One region of the Paenibacillus sp. FSL R10-2748 genome, then DNA from elsewhere that is predicted to be linked to it. Evidence: riboswitches for the same ligand, from Rfam matches in the RefSeq annotation. Region 1 holds a riboswitch; each other region holds the start of a gene.
What was found. A riboswitch is a leader RNA that binds a small molecule or an ion and turns the genes downstream of it on or off. The one in region 1 is predicted to bind glycine.
Positions count from the first base shown of each region.

Region 2: linked by a shared signal. The riboswitch ahead of sdaAB (L-serine ammonia-lyase, iron-sulfur-dependent subunit beta) and the one ahead of NSS66_RS18485 (alanine/glycine:cation symporter family protein) in region 1 are both predicted to bind glycine.
Region 3: linked by a shared signal. The riboswitch ahead of gcvT (glycine cleavage system aminomethyltransferase GcvT) and the one ahead of NSS66_RS18485 (alanine/glycine:cation symporter family protein) in region 1 are both predicted to bind glycine.

Region 1 is NZ_JBBOTK010000006.1:78,438-81,718, reverse strand. Features, by position in the region: gene NSS66_RS18490 (glycoside hydrolase family 1 protein) at 18-1,475, shown strand; glycine riboswitch at 1,648-1,724, shown strand; glycine riboswitch at 1,743-1,837, shown strand; gene NSS66_RS18485 (alanine/glycine:cation symporter family protein) at 1,997-3,281, shown strand, end outside.
Region 2 is NZ_JBBOTK010000005.1:15,093-18,373, reverse strand. Features, by position in the region: gene NSS66_RS16185 (DUF6359 domain-containing protein) at 1-1,364, opposite strand, end outside; glycine riboswitch at 1,579-1,694, shown strand; gene sdaAB (L-serine ammonia-lyase, iron-sulfur-dependent subunit beta) at 1,906-2,595, shown strand; gene sdaAA (L-serine ammonia-lyase, iron-sulfur-dependent, subunit alpha) at 2,585-3,281, shown strand, end outside.
Region 3 is NZ_JBBOTK010000004.1:85,231-88,511, forward strand. Features, by position in the region: gene gcvPA (aminomethyl-transferring glycine dehydrogenase subunit GcvPA) at 1-590, opposite strand, end outside; gene gcvT (glycine cleavage system aminomethyltransferase GcvT) at 719-1,819, opposite strand; glycine riboswitch at 1,997-2,095, opposite strand; gene gcvH (glycine cleavage system protein GcvH) at 2,489-2,887, shown strand; gene NSS66_RS13490 (PTS mannitol transporter subunit IICB) at 3,265-3,281, shown strand, end outside.

The DNA of each region.
Region 1 (3,281 bases):
AAAGAGGTTTTTATACCATGACGAAGACGCTAAAAGGATTTCCGAAAAACTTCTTGTGGGGCGGGGCAACCGCAGCCAACCAATTGGAAGGTGCTTTTGACGTAGATGGAAAAGGATTGTCCAGTGCGGACATGGTTGCCTATGTACCCAAAGCAGAGCGCAAGAACGATCATGCTATGGAGATTTCGTCCGAGCGACTCGAAGACATTTTGGCAGGCAAAGTCAATGCCCGTTTTCCAAAACGTGAAGGTGTGGACTTCTTCCACCACTACAAAGAAGATATTGCATTGTTCGCGGAAATGGGCTTTAAGGTATTTCGTATGTCCATCAACTGGTCGCGGATTTTCCCAAATGGCTATGATGCCGAGCCGAATGAAGCGGGACTGCAATTCTACGACAATGTATTTGATGAGCTGCGCAAATATGGTATTGAACCGCTGGTAACATTGTCACATTATGAGACACCGCTGGGTTTGACTCAGAAGTATAATGGTTGGCTGGGTCGTGAAGTTATACAGCACTACGTAAATTATGCCGAAACTGTGTTCACGCGTTATAAGGATAAAGTAAAATACTGGCTGACCTTTAATGAAATCAATGTAATGACCATGAGTCCGTTTACTGGTGGCGGGGTGGTCATTGACCGCGTAGAAAACAAGCAGCAAGCGATATACCAAGCACTGCATCATCAATTTGTAGCTAGTGCACTGGCGACAAAACGAGGACATGAGATCATCCCGGGCTCTCAAATCGGCTGTATGCTGGCTCGTTTGGAAAGCTACCCACATACGTGTAACCCAGAGGATATACTGAAAGCCCAGCATGAAAATCAGATGAACCTGTTCTTTACGGATGTGCATGCCCGTGGGGAATATTCCAACTACATGAATCGTTATTTTGAAGAAAATAATGTTGTTATACACACAGAACCAGGCGATGCCGAAATTTTAAAAAATAACACGGTCGATTATATCTCATTCAGCTACTACATGACCTTGACCGTATCTGCAGGTCCAGAAGGCGAGAAAGCAGCAGGAAACCTGATTGGCGGCGTGAAAAATCCATATTTACAGTCCTCTGACTGGGGATGGCAAATTGATCCGATCGGTCTGCGTGTTACGCTGAACACGTTATATGACCGCTACCAAAAGCCACTGTTCATCGTGGAAAATGGCCTAGGTGCTTATGATAAGGTAGAGGAAGACGGTTCTGTGCATGACACATATCGTATTGATTACTTGCGTCAGCATATTGTTCAAATGAAGGAAGCAATTGCCGACGGTGTTGATCTGCTTGGTTACACCAGCTGGGGTCCTATCGACCTTGTGAGCATGTCTACTTCCGAAATGTCCAAGCGCTACGGATTTATTTACGTTGATCTGGATGATGACGGTAACGGAACGCTCAAACGCTCCAAAAAGGACTCATTTAACTGGTATAAAAATGTGATAGCAACCAATGGTGAAGAATTGTAATTCCAAATTTTCTCGGGCGGGTATAGCAGAGGACATCCTAAGGATGCAATCTGCTGTACCCGCTTTTTTGATAGACATAATAATAATATTTATTTCAGAGGGCTTCACAAACTTTTCACTTGTAATAAGCTGAAAGTTTTCTGTATAATAAATAAAAATTTCATATGTCTGGTTGATGTTTGCGGGAGATGGAACGAAAGTTCCGACCGAAGGGGCAAAACTCTCAGGTGCTTAGGCTGATTACAGCAACAAGCGGGGACCGTAAACGGACAGAACTCTGGAGAGACCCTTAATTGGGCGCCGAAGGTGCACCGCAGAGAACATCTGCTTAAACTCTCAGGCAAAAGGACAGAGACGCGAATAACCTGTGACAGGGGATGCCCTAGGCTTTTTTATAAGCTATTAGAGGCAGAAACCTGCGCAAGATGGTTGTATTTTTTCGTGCCTTTAACCTCTCCAGGAGTCGAATCAGCGGATTTGACTCTTTTTTGTTTTCTAATATGCTGGAGGAGCGGGTTGAAATGAATTTGGTACATGTGTTAGAAGCGATTAGCAGTTGGATATGGGGGGCGCCTCTCATCATTCTTGTCATGGGAACGGGGTTGTGGCTGACCATACGTTTGAAGATGCTGCAGGTATTCCGCCTGCCCCTGGCGATCAAGCTGATCGGTAAGGCCCCGAATGAAGGCAGCGGGGATGTAAGTAGTTTTGCGGCTTTGAGTACAGCGTTGGCGGCTACAGTTGGCACAGGAAGTATTGTCGGCGTAGCGACAGCCATTAAGCTGGGCGGGCCGGGTGCCTTGTTCTGGATGGTCGTTGCAGCCTTTTTTGGGATGGCGACGAAATATGCGGAAGGTGTACTTGCGGTAAAATACCGGGTGAAGGATCGGAATGGGCAATTTTCCGGCGGCCCGATGTATTATATTGAGAAAGGTCTGGGACGCCGTTTTAAACCGCTGGCGATGCTGTTTGCTTTTTCGGGCATGCTGGTAGCGTTGTTCGGGATTGGAACGTTTCCGCAGGTCAAAGCGATTGTATCTTCGACTGAAAATAGTTTTGGCGTTCCGCCCATTGTAACGGCACTGATTATTGCTATCCTTACAGGACTTGTTACTATTGGAGGACTCAAAAGCATTGCCAAGGTATCGACGAAGGTCGTTCCTTTTAAAACAGGCTTGTACGTACTGATCTGTCTCATCGTACTAATTCGGTTTGCTGACCAACTACCTGCCGCAATTGCGCTGGTGCTCCATTCGGCATTTTCAACTACATCTGCAACGGGCGGATTTGCCGGAGCTACGATTATGCTGGCGATGCGAAGTGGGGTAGCCAGAGGTATTTTTGCCAATGAGGCCGGATTGGGAAGCGCACCGATTGCAGCCGCAGCTGCCAAAACCAAATGGCCTGCGGAGCAAGGGCTAATTTCCATGACAGGCGTGTTTATTGATACGATGGTTATTTGTGTGATGACCGGGTTGACGCTACTGGTTAGTGGTGTGTGGAGCGGGCCTACCGATGCGGGCCTGATGACTCAGCAAGCATTTTCCAGCGCATTCCCGCTGGGGGCAGAACTGCTCACAATCATTCTGATTATGTTTGCGTTCACCACCATGCTCGGCTGGAACTATTACGGGGAACGCTGTGTTGAATATTTGCTTGGGGTCAAGTGGATTAAGCCATACCGCTATCTGTTCATCCTACTGGTTGCCGGGGGCGCGTTCATTAAACTGGATGCGATTTGGCTGCTGGCAGATATCTTTAACGCAATGATGGCTTTCCCGAACCTGATTGCCCTGCTCGGCTTAT
Region 2 (3,281 bases), on a different contig from region 1:
GAATCATCCACTTCTTTAAAACCATCATATGTCTTCTTCGACTGTCCGTTTTCCTCACGCACATATTTCGGTGTAGCATCTTCTACAGGGGAAGAATCACCGATGAACGCTGCCTTGCCTTGACCTACCTTGGAGATAGCGGCATAAGGTCCTTCCGCACGGCCCCCGCCGTTATAAACTCCCTGGTCTACCGCATTACCCCATTTTTTCGTGCCTGAAGGGATATAAGCAATGCCTTTAGCCTTGGTAGGATCAATAATAGCCAGCGTAGATCCTGCATGCATTGCAATCGAGCGCACACCCTTGGTAATGCCGAAAGATTGATCTGCGGCTACAATGTCGGTAGCATTCACATCACCCAGCGCATTGTAACGGAAACGAACGCCAAAGTTGGCCGCCAGCCAATCGGAGCTTGTTAATCCTTGCATCGCCGGTGATGCAGCTTCTTCTGCAGTCATGCCCTTGGCCGGATTAGTATAGGCTCCACGACGGTAACCATTCATAACCTCGGAGGAATCCCAACGGTTTTTGTTACGGTCCGCATTATAATGATCGGAGATGAAGAAGACGCTCCCCCCGCTATTCACGTATTGCAGCAGGGCAGCCTGCTCGGATGCCTTAAAGGCAACATTCGCTTCACCAATAATGAACACATCATATTGGCGCAGCTTGTCATATGTTATGGCCTGCTCTCCATAAGTAAAAGGAATAGGACGATTCAATTGGTCTACCGTAAAGCCTACATTACGCAGTCCATTGGCAAAGTCGGAGAAGGCGCCTTCAATGACCCAATCTGCTGCACCAGCGGTCTGTGCGTGCGTATTATCGAACAGCACCTTTTTGCCTTTTCCATCCGGCAGTGTAGTACCGGGTTGACCCGGGTTGCCAGGTTCGCCTGGTTCCCCCGGCTCGCTTCCGCTCACCAGTTCAACAGCGCTTGGACTTTTCACTCCACCAAAATTATTGTAGGCGCCGAGTGTACCCGTCACACGAATTTTGCTGCCGATCAGCTCAGGATGGCCTGATAGCCCATATTGCCCTCTGTACGCTGAAGTCAGCTGTACATCCAACAGATTAGACGTATTACGTTCATTTGCCTGATCGGCAATCAGTACGTTAAAATCATTCGCGAACGGGGAAGAAAAGTTAGCCGTTTTCGATCCGGTAGCATGTCCGACGATGTAACCTTCCACCGTCACCGTACCTCCACTGCTTTGGCGCTGAAGTGCTTCGGCTACTGTCAATGCTCCCTCCGCCTTGACCTGACCGAATGGAACGAAGATCCCAATCAGCAGTGATACGATAGCTGCTAGATGCAACATCCCTTTTAAGCGTGAACCTGTGAATCGCAAGCCTTTTACCATACGTCAATATCCCTCCTATGATTTCCATAAATATACTTGTCCTTTATCAGATTAGCCGCCAATCTTCTAATTCCTTCCTGGTTTCATCCATAATTATGTAAATTTTAATCTTTTTTATTGGAAACGCACCTGTTTATGTAAAAATTAAACCTGTGATTGACACTGAGCACGGCATACATTACGCTAAGGAAGACATGTAGAACGGTATACGCGAATGAAGATGACGGGAGAGTCTGTCCAGGGAGCCTACACTCTGGCGGCACCGAAGGAGCAAGACGTCAGCACCCGGCTGACGGATAATCTCTCAGGTCCATGTATCGTCATCTGACGCAACTCTGGAGAGAGCGCAAGCCACCCAAGGGGTAAGGCGGTAAGAACACCGCACGAAACTCTCAGGTAACGAGGACAGAGATAAGGGAAACTTCCTTATCCTGTCCTTTTTTGTGCTCACATTGTGCGTCAGCATTAAGAACCGTCATAACCGCGCAAAGACGCGGAAATACCATATAGTATGGTATTAGAACATACAGGGGGCCACACCATGCGTTTCAAAGATGTATTTTCTATTATCGGTCCGGCCATGACCGGACCTTCCAGTTCACACACCGCAGGCGCGGTGCGGCTCGCACGCGTTGCCCGGCACTGGCTCGGGACGCAGCCTGACCGTGCCCGCATGACGCTGTACGGCTCCTTTGCCGACACGTATAAAGGACACGGTACAGACCTGGCGCTCATCGCAGGGCTGCTTAATTACGATACGGACGATCACCGGATTCCGGATGCCGAGCAATGGGCAGAGCAAGCCGGGATGGCCGTGGAATTCGCCGTCAGCGGACTCCCCGCGCCTCATCCGAACACTGTCCGTTTCGAGCTGTGGAAGGGCGAGGATCAGCGCACACTGTTGGGCTCCTCCATCGGCGGCGGCAGCATCCATGTCCAGCAGCTTAACGAATTCCGGGTCAATCTGACCGGGGAGCTGCCTACGCTGGTGCTTCTCCACTCGGATAAGCCCGGTACATTGGGCGCGATAACTTCAGCGCTGGGCGCGGCCCACATTAACATTGCCTATATGCACGTAGATCGCAAAGGCCGGGATGGTGAAGCACTCACCGCCATTGAAACGGACAGTTCTGCTCCAGCTGAACTGATTGCGGAACTGCGTTCTTTACCTCATATGTATGAAATTAAGATGATTAATTTGAAAAAAGGAGCTGAATCCGATGCGGTTTAGCCATCTGCATGAAATCAGCGCTTTATGCGCTGAAGAATCCACCACAATTGGCCGTTTGATGATTCAAGAGCAGGTACAAGAGACGAATACAACGGAGGAAGAAATCTTTCGCCAAATGTCTGATTATTATGAAGTCATGAAGGAAGCCGTTCATCGCGGTCAGACACAAGACACCGTATCCCGCAGTGGATTGACGGGCGGTGACGGCAAGCGCCTAGCCGAGTATCTGCGGTCAGGGGAAACCTGCTCCGGTGATGCCTCCGCGCTTGCCATGGCTTATGCCCTCTCCGTGTCGGAGGTTAATGCATCCATGGGTCGCATTGTGGCCACGCCTACCGCAGGCTCATGTGGGGTTATCCCTGGTGTGTTCATCAGTGCGCAGGAGCGGTTCGGCTGGGATGATGAGCATATGGTGAACGGCCTGTTCGCCGCTGGAGCCATTGGCTACGTGATCGCCAACAACTCCTTCATTTCTGGCGCGGAGGGAGGCTGTCAGGCTGAGATTGGTTCAGCTATCGGGATGGCTGCTGGCGCTATGGTCGAGCTGCGTGGTGGTACGCCTGAACAGGCTGTTCACGCCGTGGGCCTCGCTCTTAAGAACACGCTCGGCCTGATTTGCGACCCCGTCGCTGGACTCGTGGAGATTCCGTGCATCGTGCGCAACGGGCTGGGAGCCGTGACTGCGC
Region 3 (3,281 bases), on a different contig from region 1:
TCAGCATCCGTTACGCCGTCCGAACAGCCGATCTCCACGATGTCCAAATCCAATCCGCGTGCATAGGCTGCCAATACCTGACGTGCCTCCGGATGGACGGACCTTGATACGATAAGCTGTTTACGGCGGGTAGCTGCGGCGGACAGTGAGCCCGCTTCCGCCAGTGCAGTCGCTCCGTCGTACATGCTGGCATTAGCTACAGCCATGCCCGTCAATTCGCAAATATACGACTGAAACTCGAAAATGGCTTGTAGCTCGCCTTGGCTTACTTCCGGCTGATAGGGGGTGTAGGCTGTATAGAATTCCGAGCGTGAAGTGATGTGCTGGATGACGGACGGAATATGATGATCATAAATTCCTGCGCCAAGGAAGCTGGCATGTGTGTCTGTATTGGCGTTGTGTCCGGCCAGCTCGGCCAAGTGGCGGGTTAAGGCTTTCTCATCGAGTCGAGAAGAGAGAGGCAGTTCCCCTTGATATCGAATGGCCTCTGGAATGTCACTGAATAAATCATCAATAGATGATACACCCACCACACGCAGCATTTCGGTTTGATCCTGTTCAGTCATAGGGAGATAACGATGCTGCTTCATAGGTTCTGACTCCTTTCGAAAAGCAAGATTTTAGATCGTAAATTAGCTAATAAAAAAGTGTGTGAGATGAAAAACCCAGAAGTTCATATCTGACATATTTGCTTTATAGAAATAAAAAGAGTTTAAGATCAGCGCGGGCGTTTATAAAAGGGTGCTGCCACCACCTCGGCACGCAGGCGTTTGCCACGAATCTCAACCTCCAACGGTGTGGAGAGGGCGCTAAAACGACTGTCCACCAAGGCGAGGCCCAGATTACGCTTCAAGGTGGGCGACTGAGTCCCCGTTGTGACCTCACCAATGTGTTGTCCTTCTGCGAATACCGGGTAATGGGCGCGTGGGATACCGCGATCAATCATTTCCAGCCCGATCAATTTGCGAGGAATCCCTTGCTCTTTCTGACGTTGCAGTGCTTCTCTACCGATAAAATCTCCTTTATTCAGCTTGACGAAGAAACCTAGACCAGCTTCGAGTGGTGAAATCGTGGCAGATAACTCCTGACCATATAGCGGCAACCGTGCCTCAAAGCGTAGGGTATCCCGAGCACCAAGTCCAGCGGGAATCAGCCCATACGACTCACCGGAACGAAGCAAACCCTCCCATACGGCTGGTGCTTCCGCAGCAGGTATATAAAATTCAAAACCGTCTTCGCCCGTATATCCGGTTCGTGAGACCAGTGCTTTTGCTCCGAACAATGGCACATTCTCATGGAAGCGGAAAGATGCCAGATTCGTAATGTCCGTATCTGCCACGGCTGCGGCAATACGTGCTGCCTCCGGTCCTTGCAACGCTAGCAATGCTATCGCATCAGACACATTCTCCATGTGAACGGATGCAGGCATATGGCGCATTAGCCAATCCCAATCCTTATCGATGTTGGATGCGTTCACAACGAGCATGTAGCGTTCCGGTCCTTTGCAGTAAACAAGTAGGTCGTCTACTACCCCTCCATCGGGGTAACACAGGAGTGAATATTGTGCCTGACCTGGTTCCAACTGGCTGACATCATTCGTGGTCACCTTTTGCAGAAAAGCTTCGGCTTCTTTGCCTTCAACCAAAAATTCGCCCATATGCGATACATCGAATAAACCCGCACGTTGCCGGACGGCCTCATGCTCCTTTTGAATGCCGCTAAACTGAACCGGGAGCTCCCAGCCGCCAAAGTCAATACAACGAACCCCAGACTGCGTCCCGTAGGACGAATATAGCGGTGTTTTTCGCAAATTAGTCATTATTCCACTCCTATCCGGTGTGATCGGCTAAACAAAAAAGACAGGCCGAAAAAAACGTATAGACGGCAGTCTACACTCTTTTTTTCAGCTCTGTCCTTGATACCAGAAAGTTACCCCGGTATGTACCGGGTTTCCCCTTGGGTGATCCGCTCCAATAGCGAATGCTCTCCAGAGATGCGTCCGGCAGAGGTCCTTTTGCCTGAGAGATTCACCTGCAATGCAGGTTTACTCCTTCGGCGCTACCTTCGGGATCAACGGTATATTACCTGGCTTTGCAGATAACAACTTGATCCGATTCGCGTGCACTTATGTCTCACAAGCGGCAACAGCTATGCGAATCTTTTTGGCAGTCTCTCCCTCCGCGTTCATCCGCGTTTGCAGTTGTCGGGGTGTTTCCCAAAGCATTTGCTATAACCCATTAATACGCAAATTCATTCAAAATGTCAATAAAAATGTCATCAAAAACAATAGAAAAAACATTTAATATATAAATAAGGATATGTAAGCGTTTGTTATAAGCTATCATATTTTTATATAGTACGCTATATGAGGTGATATGAAGTATTTTTGTTAGTATTATTGACATGAGTGTTCTTGTTGTCATAATCTTAACCTGTCTAGTACAGTGAGCAAAAGCGATTTTATTCATATGGAAGTGAGGGGAACAGAATGGGTGAAGTAAAGCAGCAACTTTGGTATACAGACGAACATGAGTGGGTTCAGCGGACAGAGAATGGAACGGTACGAATTGGTATTACAGACTTTGCACAGCATCAACTGGGTGATATTGTTTTTGTAGAATTACCTGAGGCGGGAGCAACGATTGAGCAGGGAGCGGAGATCGGTACGATTGAATCGGTGAAGACAGTATCCGACCTTTTTGCTCCGGTGACGGGAACCATACTAAAAGTGAATGAAACGCTGGAAAGTACACCTGAGCTAGTGAATGAATCTCCCTATGAAAAAGGTTGGATGATCGAAGTAGAGATGGATAAAGATGTGGAGGAAGCCTTGGGCAAGCTACTGTCTGCGGATCAGTATGAGCAGTTGATTTCCGATGAGCAATAATGGAGCATTGTAGTATGGAGTAAGAGGGTTATTTGTCTGCTCGATTTTTGTATAAAATAGTCGCTATGATTTGACGTAGCGGCTATTTTTTTGTCTTTTTGCAAACGTAATTACGTGTTTTATTCTGATTTAGAGGGTTGTCCCCATATAAGAATCATACATAATCCAGCACGGTTTTTCGACTAATTTCTATAGCTACAGGTCATATTAAGAAGAATTATGCAGGTATAATACCTTCCCGGATAATTTAAATTTAAATGTTGTCATCAACGTTCATGACGAAAGTACGTTTTCATTTCGTTGATGAAGATAGCGCTGTCATTTAGTATGAATTTTAAGAAAAGGTAGTGATGCTTACCTACAAGGAGGATTTGAATATGAGTACATTGGACGC